Regions from separate parts of the Pleomorphomonas sp. T1.2MG-36 genome, predicted to be linked through region 2. Evidence: riboswitches for the same ligand, from Rfam matches in the RefSeq annotation. Region 2 holds a riboswitch; each other region holds the start of a gene.

Region 1 (3,268 bases), 770 kb from region 2:
GCCCTGGCTTTTCGAGGTGCCCTCGATCTGGGTGTAGGCCCATGTCGAGGTATCGTAGCTGATGAGATTGTCGGTATCGATGTTGAAGTAGGTCAGCGACAGGCGAGCGCGATTGTCCCAGACCTGTTGATCGATGCCGATATCGAAGCTGCGGCTCTCCTCGGGCTTCAGGTTGGCGTTGCCGTAGGTCGGGGCATGAAGCTCGTAGAGCGACGGCGGGCGGAAGCCCGTTCCCCAACTCGTCCTCAACTTGGTCGACTGGGTGGCCTCCCAGGCGGCGGTGACGCGCCCGGTGGGATGATCGCCCCAGCTCGAGTGATGATCGTCGCGCAAGGCGGCGGTCAGGGTGACGTCGGTTATCGGCTTCCACGAGGCCTGCGCGAACACGCCGGCGTTGTTCATGCCGGCATCGACGCCTCCGGTCGTCCTGGCGTCTTCCGTCGTGTAGTCGAGGCCGGCGGACAGGCCGATCGTCTCCGTCAGGGCCAGATTGCCCAGATATTCGATCTTCGTCCTGCGGCCGTCATATCGCCCGGGGCTGGAATCGTAGACCTCGCGCGTGAGGTCGTAATGCTGCACCGCGATGGTGTTCTTGAGCCTGCCGTCGAGCAGGTTGAAATCGGCGCCGACCCTGGCTCCGACCTCGCGTCCGATGGTGTGAAACCGCAGTGCGCCCGTCTCGTCGATGGGCTGACCGAACCCGGTCATCCAGTCGTAGGAAAAGTCGTCGTAGTTGCTGCGCCGGTAGGTGTAGCGGGCAGCCGCGAACAGGCGCAGGGCCTCGTTGGCCCGGTAGCTGGCGTTGATCGAGGCGGTGCTATTGCCGTAGCCGTCGGCTTCGGTGTTGCCGTTGTCGCGCTCGGCGGACGAAAAGCCAGACGTCTGAAAGCGCTGGAACGAAGCGCCCATTTCGAGTGCGTCGGTCGCGGCCGAAACGCCGTAGCGGACGGACTTGGTCCCGTAGGATCCGCCGCCGACACTCGCGCTATGATGCACGCCCTTCTCATCGGCGGTGCGGGTGGTGATGTCGATCACGCCGGCGACCGCCGTTCCGCCGTAAAGGGCAGACTGCGAGCCGCGCAGAACCTCGATCCGCTCGACGTCGCCAAGAAGAAGATTCTCGATGCTCGGCCCTGCCTGAGGCTGGGTCGGGTCGGAGACGTCGATGCCGTCGACGCGGACCAGAACATAACGGGCGCCGAGGCCGCGCATCTGCATCGTCGTCGTCGAGCCTGCCGGTCCCGCCTGGGAAAAACCCAGTCCGGGAACTCGCGCCAGCAGGTCCAGGACCGTTGTCTCGCCGCTCCGCTCGATCTCCTTGCGGCCGATCACCGTCACGGACGATCCGACCGCGGCTTCCTCGGTCGGAGTGCGGTTCGCCGAGAAGACGACCTTGCCGAGGTCATGCGCTGCCGTCTCGTCGGCCAGCGCGCCCTGGCAGGGCAATGCCGCCGCCAACGCAGCAAGAGGTGCCGCACGGCAGACCGTGGGTAGCCGTAAGTTGCCGTTTCCAAATCGTTTTCTTGTATTCGTCACGCGCCCATACCTCCGCCGTCAAGTGTCGCACCGGTCCCTCGCGGATCTCGCAAGGGCGGTGTTTTCGGAGCCGTCGGTTGGCGGGCTGATGATCGGCAAGCAAAGGCCATCGGTCGGTTCCGCGTCGCGAACGGCGTTGTCGTCATCACTCACGCGGAAACCCGTGACCCAATACCCCACGTATCGGGATCAGGAGTGACAGAAGCGGCAGGTCTCCTGGCTCACGAGTCATCGTCGGATCCCGCCTTCCCGGTGGCAACGCCGCCAGTGGCTTCTTGGGAACGACTCGTCGTTCACAGTTACGGGGGTAGCCGCGGAATCGACCCGCTTTGGGATCTCACCGCTGTTCCCTTTGCCCGTCTCGCGACGGACCGCTTCAAACCTTGGGTAGCATGCGGGCACACTGAAGACCTCAGTCGCCCTGACTTACTGGCTGGCCCAGTCCATGAAGAGCCAGCGGTCTCCTAGTCCTCCTATTCGATTGCTGCCTGCTCAAAGCCGAGCGGGCAGCCCTACACTATAAAGCGAGTCGCCGGCTCATGGCTCGGTTGCACTCCCGCAAACGGCACGATGTTCACACCTTGCCGGTTGGCTCGCCATCATCATGTCGAGCGTGATGCACTCTCCCGGCGGAACCATCAGGACGTCGCCGTTCCAGTCGCCGTCCGCCATCTGCTTCAGAAGCGCGAGACTGCCTTCCATCTCCACGTAGTCCAGGCCGAAGTTTGCCGCGTGGGTGCGAGCGTAGAGACGATCGCTTTCCAGCGGTTCTACCCCTGGCATGGTGATGTAGACGAGCCGCCGGTAGTGGCCGAGCATCTCTTGCATGACCGCCGCCGCCCGCTCCTGGCCGAAGCGCTTTTCAAGACGCGGATAGTCGTCGAACACCGAGCCGGTGCCGTCGCCGATGTAGCCGCGGGTCAGAAAGTAGCTGCCCGGATCGCTCTCGAGAAGGTCGTTGCGGGCCTGGCGCGAGCCGAGAAACGCGCCGATGCAGTCATCCGTGCGCAAGAGGACGAGCCGCGACTGCCGGGTCGACAGGCCCACGGTTGCCTGCGCGCAAAGACCGTAGCCGAGATAGATCGGGTCGTAACTGCCATCGGCCGCCTCGACGGCCGCCCGAAGGGCTTCGTGCAGACGGCGAGGGCGGTTGTGCAAGCCGATTTCCAAGCTCTCGAACGACCAGTCGGCCGGCATCAGCGCTCGGAGTTCGTTCAGCATGACCTGGCAGGCGATGACTTTGGGCGTCATGGCGATCGTCCGTCACATGAGGCAGTTCGAGGCGAAGACGGTGTCGAAATCAGGTTGCGCGGCGAGTTCGAGGTAGCGGACCTCCGCCGCAAGCCGAACCGCCTGGCTTCGTGCGCCGCCGCAAGCGACGAGCCGGCAGGCCCCGGTGCTGGCGACATTGCCGATTTGTTCGACGGATTTGCGCGGCACGTCGGGCAGAAGGCCGACGGTGATCGCGTCGTCGATGTCGATGAAGTTTCCGAAGGCGCCGGCGACAAGAATGTGGTCGAGATTCCGGCTGGACAGCCCGGCATCCCTCAGCAGGAGATCGAGGCCGGTGCGGATGGCCCCCTTGGCAAGCTGGATTGAGCGGATGTCGGTCTGCGTGAAGACGAGGGGGGTATCGGCGAACTCGTCCGTCAGAACGAACTCACGCTTTCCGCTCTGCTCGCGGACACGCAACCGATCCTTGTCGAGGCGCCCGCGCGCATTGACGATCCCC
Region 2 (3,268 bases):
GGCACGCCGAACAGCTTGCCGTCCCAGGTGACCGAGGCCAGCGGGCCGGGGAAATAGTCTTCCTTGTGAATGACGGCCGACTTGGCTATGCGGTCGGTGAGGTCGAGGAAGACGCCGTGCGAGGCGAACAGCGCATGTTCGGGATTGTCGATGGCGATGATGTCGGGCGCCTGACCGGTTGAATAGGCGCGCATCGCTTCCGAGGTCACATCGTCGAAATGGATCTGACGGTAGACGACCTTGATGTCGGGATTCTTCTCACCGAACTCCTTGGCGAGGTTGAGGCCCGGCTGCGTCTCGCTGTCCTGACACCAGATGGTGATGGTGACCGGGTCGGCAGCATGCGCCGCCATGCCGAGCGCCGCGGCGCCAGCATAGAGCACCGCCCCCAGAATTGCCGATGTCTTCATGCTCCCTACTCCTCCAGTTGGCCGGCCGGCCCCGGCTCGGGATGACCGGCGGGACCGAGAACGACGGGCAGCGGTTCGACAGGTTGTCCGGCCTCAAAAGAGCAAGATTCACCGTTCGCCATCCATGCTCGCCGGCACGGTCATGGCGCCCGAAGGCCTCAGTCCGGACAGGACTCTCCTCCCTGCCTGCTTGCCACCGTAAACGTTTACGACGTTATGCGGAAAGGCTCGCGGCTGTCAAGACCACCGGAGGTCGACCACCGGCGACACTGCGCGTCGGCGAGAGGAAACGGGCGAAGAGGTAGTGAGGCGAGTACAGGCTCAAAAAGCAACCACGCCGCCCCGATGGACCGGGGCGGCGCGGCAACACTGCGTCAATATGAAGCGGTCAGGCGGCGTCGTAGAGGCGGCGCTCGACCAGGAAGCTGCCCCGCAGACCGTGGAGGAGCTTGGCGCCGGCAAGGACCGCCAGATCGACAAGCGGCTCGACGAGGATCACCAGCATGTAGGCGCCGCCGAACGAGCCGATGGCCGCGAAATTGTCGACGGTGAAGCCCTGACCGTAAAAGGCCCAGAAGCCAACCCAGGCGACAATGCCCGCCTGATAGGCGGTGGAGAGCGCGAGCGCCTGCCTGTACTTCAAATCGACATAGGGCGTGGCGGGCGCGACGATGCCGCGCGCCAGCGCGCTGAGGCCGAACAGCGGCACCAGAAGCGTGGTGACGTTCATGCCATACTGGGGCAGGTCGAAGGGAGCGAAGAACAGCCCCTGGATCAAAAGACCGAGCGCAAGGCCGATAGCGGCAGGCGCCGCGCCGAACAGCAGGAACAACGTCGAGCCGAGGATCAGATGCACCTCGGACACGCCGACCGGATAGTGCGGCAGCACTTCAAAGAACGAAAAGACAAGCGCAGTGGTGGCAACGCTACGCAGCCCCAGCGACAGAACGCCGTTCTCGCGCGCCATGTTCCAGGCAAGCTTCACGCCGTAGCCGGCCGCGCCGGCCGCCGTCAGATAGCTGAGCCAAAGTTTACCGTCGGCCACCAGGCCGGGTTCGATATGCATGTCAGTCTCCTTTTCCGTCTCACCCGACGGAATCCGATATGTTGCGCGAGGCCGGTCTCCTGGCTCGTGGATCGCTGCCTGTCGTCCGCCTTCCCGGGAGATCCCAGTGGCTTTCCGGACGGAGACTCACCACGCACAGTCGCGGGGGCGGCCGGGGTTCGGATCGTGATCCTTCCCCGTTCCCGTTTCATCTCGGCGGCCGCATGCCGCCGAAACACCTTGCACACCCTCACCTGCTGGCAAGCCGTCATGGCTGTCAAGCCGATTCGGCTGCGCCAACCGCGCCTCGCGGACATCGGCTGCGCTGATTTTTCTGTGGATTACCAATGGGTTGAATTCTGACCATCTGGTCAAAATGTGCGTTTTCATGTTGAAAATCAGCGTCTCGCGCACCGAGCCCTCGGCCGGGGTCGTAGAAGGCTGCTCTTTCGCCTTCTTACGTCTTGGAGATAGTGACCATCTCGCCTTTCCCATGCGGCCGCCCACGGGGGGACGACCGGGGACAACAGACGAGACAATCATGACAACAAGCCCAACCGAAGGCTGGTTTCCGCGCTGGAAGCTGACCACCGCCGATCGCGTCGCGCCCGAGGAGCGCCTGCCCTGGCCGCAGACCCTGATCGCCGGCTTCCAGCACGTGGTCGCCATGTTCGGCTCGACGGTGCTCGCACCGATCATCATGGGCTTCGATCCCAACGTCGCCGTGCTGTTCTCCGGCATCGGCACGCTCATCTTCTTCATCGTGGTCGGCGGCCGCGTGCCGTCCTACCTAGGATCGAGCTTCGCCTTCATCGCCGTGGTGATGGCCGCCTCCGGCTATGCCGGGACCGGCGCCAACGTCAACATTTCGGTGGCGCTCGGCGGCATCATCGCAGCCGGCGCGCTCTATGCGCTGATCGGCCTCATCGTCATCAAGATCGGTTACGGCTGGGTCGAGAAGCTGATGCCGCCGGTCGTCACCGGTGCCATCGTCGCCGCCATCGGTCTCAATCTGGCGCCGATCGCCGTGAAGGGCATCTCCGCGACCGGCTTCGATCGCACGGTCGGCCTGATCACCATCGTCGCGGTCGGCGCCGCCGCCGTTTACTCGCCGGGCATGCTGCGCCGCATTCCGGTGCTGATCGGCGGCCTCGTCGGCTATGTCATCTACTGGCTGGGGGCCGCCTCGTTCGGCGACGTGCCGATCGACTTCTCCAAGCTTGACGCCGCCCCCTGGTTCGGCCTGCCGACCTTCACGGCACCGACATTCTCGACCAGCGCAATGGCGCTGATCGCGCCGGTGGCGATCATTCTGGTCGCCGAAAACCTCGGACACATCAAGGCGATCGGCGCAATGACCGGCCGCAGCCTCGATCGTTATGTCGGCCGGGCGTTCCTTGGCGACGGTCTTGCCACCATGCTGTCAGGCAGCTTCGGCGGCACCGGCGTCACAACCTATGCCGAGAACATGGGTGTGATGGCGGTGACCAAGATCTACTCGACGCTGATCTTCGTCATCGCGGCAGCGATCGCCATCCTGCTCGGCTTCTCGCCGAAGTTCGGTGCGCTGATCGGTACCATTCCCGGCCCGGTGATCGGCGGCCTTTCCATCGTCATCTTCGGCCTGATCACGGCGACTGCCGGCCGCATCTGGGTGGAGAACAAGGTCGACTTCTCCGAAACCAAGAACCTGATCACCACGGCAGCGGCGGTGATCGCCGGCGCTGGCGATCTCACGCTCAACATCGGCGGCTTCACGCTGGGCGGCATCGGCACCGCGACCTTCGGCGCCATCCTGCTCTACGCGCTGCTC
Region 3 (3,268 bases), on a different contig from region 2:
TGGTGACCAGCGCGCGGGAGAGGCCGATCGGGTCGACGCCGAAATGGTGGTAGAAGCGGCGGTCTTCGATAGCCACTACCGCTTCGGGCAGGAAGGGCGACATGTCGGACAGCGACACCTCTTCGCCGCCCGTGTCGCCACGGTTGGCGATGATGGTGCCGGAAGCATCGACGATTTCGACGTTGGGTGGTCGGGTCGGGACCTTCCAGTCGTCGATCTGCGGCATGGTGGCAACGGTGTAGCCGATGATTCCGGCGACGCCGATCAGCCCCCAGATGCAGAGCACCACGCCCCAATAGACGAGGCGACCGAGCAGACCCATGCCGGACCGTCGGTTTCGTCTCGACTGGCGCTTGGATGGCTTGCGGCGCGGTCGGCGTTCGGTCATCTCCGCCTCCTCGCCATCATCGTCGAAGCGGGGCTCCACCCGCTCGACTCGTCCCGCTCGGCCGCTGCGCGAGTTCGGCAGGCTCCTCGGGGGCGTAAAGCGGTCGCCGTCGCGCGCGGAAAAATCGCCGTCTTGGGAGGGCGCCTCGAAAGTCGGCTCCGCCCGCTCGCGTCGGATATCCCGTCTGTCGCTCCGCATCGTTCGCCGCCACTCCTGAGGTCTGGGCCACACGCCCGTGGAGCATCCGATTCACCCTAAATGAGGCGGTTTAAGGGGGCGTAAAGGATGAGGCCGCCTGGGCACGCGCCGTCGCGACTTCGGCGCCAAGCGGCGCCGCGCGAAGCGGAAGCCGAGGGCCGGAGGCCCGCCGGCGCTTGAGGGGCAAGAAAACCGGCGGTTTAAGGGGGCGTAAAGGATGACGGCGTGCCGCTTGGTTGACTTTGCCTCGCAACAAGCCGCAAATGGTCAGGCGCGACGGTCCTTCCTCATGGAGGAGGGCGCAAGAGGGAACGCGGAATCGGGTGATCCCGAAAGCCGTGGCTGCCCCCGCAACTGTGAGCGGCGAGCCTGATGCCCCGTATGCCACTGATCTGAGATCGGGAAGGCTGCATCCGGCGACGAACCGCGAGCCAGGAGACCTGCCGCCGCGCACGGATGTCAAGACCGCCGGTGGGGCGGGGAAGGACCAGATCATGACGCATGCCCCGGCGGCTTCCGGCCGCCGTTTGTCGACGTTTACGGAGAGCCGGCCATGACGGCTCATCCGATCACACTGCATGTCTGTCTTGCCTGCCGCGCAGCGGGCGACGACGAGGCTTGCCGGGCCGGTGCCCGTCTCCACGCCACTCTTGCCGCTCGCCTCGAAGGACGGAGCGACATCCGTCTTTCCGGTGTTGAGTGCCTCTCCGTCTGCAAACGGCCCGTTACCGTCGCCTTCGCCGCGCCGGACAGGTGGACCTATGTCGCTGCCGACGCCTCTGATCCTGACGAGGTGATCGCCGCCGCCGAGCGCTACGCGGCGAGCGACGATGGCCGCGTGCCATGGCGAGAGCGTCCGCCGCTTCTGAAGTCGGGCCTCGTCGCCCGCATCCCGCCACAGCCGGAGCCCAACCGATGAACGCCCAGCCCAAGATCCCCGTCACCATCGTCACCGGCTTTCTCGGATCCGGCAAGACGACGCTGATCCGCCATGTCATCGAGCGGGCCGGCGGTCGCCGCCTCGCGCTCATCGTCAACGAGTTCGGCGACGTCGGCGTCGATGGCGACATCCTCAAGGCCTGCGGTGCCGCCGATTGTCCGGAAGACGCTATCGTCGAGCTCGCCAATGGCTGCCTCTGCTGCACCGTCGCCGACGATTTCCTGCCGGCCATCGAGGCGTTGACCAAGGGCGCCCGCCGTCCGGACCATATCATCGTCGAGACCTCGGGCCTTGCGCTGCCCAAGCCGCTGATCAAGGCGTTCGACTGGCCCGACGTGCGCGCCCGCCTCACCGTCGACGGCGTGATCGCGGTGGTCGATGCCGCGGCCGTCGCCGCCGGCCGCTTCGCCGACGATCCGGAAGCGGTGCTTGCCCAGCGACAGGACGATCCATCGGTCGATCACGACAACCCGCTCGAAGAGGTCTACGAGGACCAGCTTCTCGCGGCCGATCTAGTGGTCCTCAATAAGGCCGATCTTCTCACCGACGACGAACTGAGGCGCATCTCGGGCGACATAGCCGCGTCGTTGCCGAAGGCGGTCCGCGTCGTGCCGACCTCGGAGGGCGAGATTGCGCCGGAAATCCTGCTCGGGCTGGCTGCCGCCGCCGAGGACGATCTCTCCAGCCGGCCGAGCCATCACGATGGTCTCGGCGAACATGATCACGACGACTTCTCGACCTTCGCCGTCGAGATCGGCGCGGCCAGCGACCCGGACAGTCTGATCGCCCGACTGAAGGCGGTCGCCGAGGCGCACGACGTTCTGCGCATCAAGGGCTTCGTTGAAATTGCCGGCAAACCGATGCGCCTTCTGGTGCAGGGCGTCGGCGGCCGCTTCCGCCATGCCTTCGATCGGCCCTGGCCGGCCGGTCCGCGCCGCAGCGCGCTGGTGGTGATCGGCGAAAAGGACATCGACGAGGCAGCCATTCGCGCGGCTCTCGCCTGAGCACCCGCCCGAAAAGTTGCAGACCTTTCGGATAAGCGGAAGAACGAAGCAAGGAGGCAGGCTTGCATATTCTGGCCGAACAGATTCGCTCGCTCGACGACAGCGTCGCGGCGGTCGATCTCGGCCAGTCGCCGGCCGAAGTCGTGGTGTTGTCCTTTTCGGACAGCGATCTCGGTCTCGTCGCCGCCGTGCATGGACGGCTCGGTCCAGATGCGCCGAGCCTCCGCCTCGCCTCGCTCGCCGCCTTGCGCCATCCCTATTCCGTCGATCTCTACCTTGAGAAGGTCGCCGCAAAGGCGCGCTTCGTGCTGGTGCGTCTTTTGGGTGGCGCCGACTACTGGCGTTACGGCGTCGACGAGCTTTCCATGCTGGCGCGCTCCAAGGGCATCCATCTGGCGCTGATCCCAGGGGACGACAGGCCCGATCCGCGCCTTGCCATGGCGTCGACCCTGCCGCCGGACGATCTTGATCTTCTCGAGCGCTGGTTCGCCTTTGGCGGCCCCGACAACGTATCGGCAGCACTTGCCTTCATTGCCGCGCGTCTGGGACGCGATACCGCTTGGCGCCAGCCGGCGCCCCAGCCGGCCTTCGGGCATTTTCCAGGAGGCTGTGCCAGCGGCGACCGGCGCGTGCTGATCGTCGGCTACCGGGCGCTGGTCAATGCCGGTGACGCCGCGCCGATCGAGGCGGTGGCCGAGGAACTGGCGACGGCCGGTTTCGCGGTGTTGCCGGTCTGGG

Evidence for each region. Region 2 has a riboswitch for cobalamin ahead of QQZ18_RS15140 (energy-coupling factor ABC transporter permease). Riboswitches for the same ligand answer to the same signal wherever they lie in the genome.
Region 1: it holds a riboswitch for cobalamin, as region 2 does, so the genes downstream of both, QQZ18_RS11650 (TonB-dependent receptor plug domain-containing protein) here and QQZ18_RS15140 (energy-coupling factor ABC transporter permease) in region 2, are expected to answer to the same signal.
Region 3: it holds a riboswitch for cobalamin, as region 2 does, so the genes downstream of both, QQZ18_RS18380 (DUF1636 domain-containing protein) here and QQZ18_RS15140 (energy-coupling factor ABC transporter permease) in region 2, are expected to answer to the same signal.

What each region holds. Positions count from the first base shown of each region.
Region 1 is NZ_CATNLY010000023.1:39,243-42,510, reverse strand. It holds gene QQZ18_RS11650 (TonB-dependent receptor plug domain-containing protein) at 1-1,446, opposite strand, end outside; cobalamin riboswitch at 1,726-1,927, opposite strand; gene QQZ18_RS11645 (DUF1638 domain-containing protein) at 2,074-2,787, opposite strand; gene QQZ18_RS11640 (ASKHA domain-containing protein) at 2,800-3,268, opposite strand, start outside.
Region 2 is NZ_CATNLY010000023.1:808,096-811,363, forward strand. It holds gene QQZ18_RS15135 (ABC transporter substrate-binding protein) at 1-410, opposite strand, end outside; gene QQZ18_RS15140 (energy-coupling factor ABC transporter permease) at 799-1,476, opposite strand; cobalamin riboswitch at 1,509-1,713, opposite strand; gene QQZ18_RS15145 (solute carrier family 23 protein) at 1,997-3,268, shown strand, end outside.
Region 3 is NZ_CATNLY010000045.1:165,835-169,102, forward strand. It holds gene QQZ18_RS18375 (transglycosylase domain-containing protein) at 1-388, opposite strand, end outside; cobalamin riboswitch at 847-1,048, shown strand; gene QQZ18_RS18380 (DUF1636 domain-containing protein) at 1,140-1,505, shown strand; gene cobW (cobalamin biosynthesis protein CobW) at 1,502-2,530, shown strand; gene cobN (cobaltochelatase subunit CobN) at 2,593-3,268, shown strand, end outside.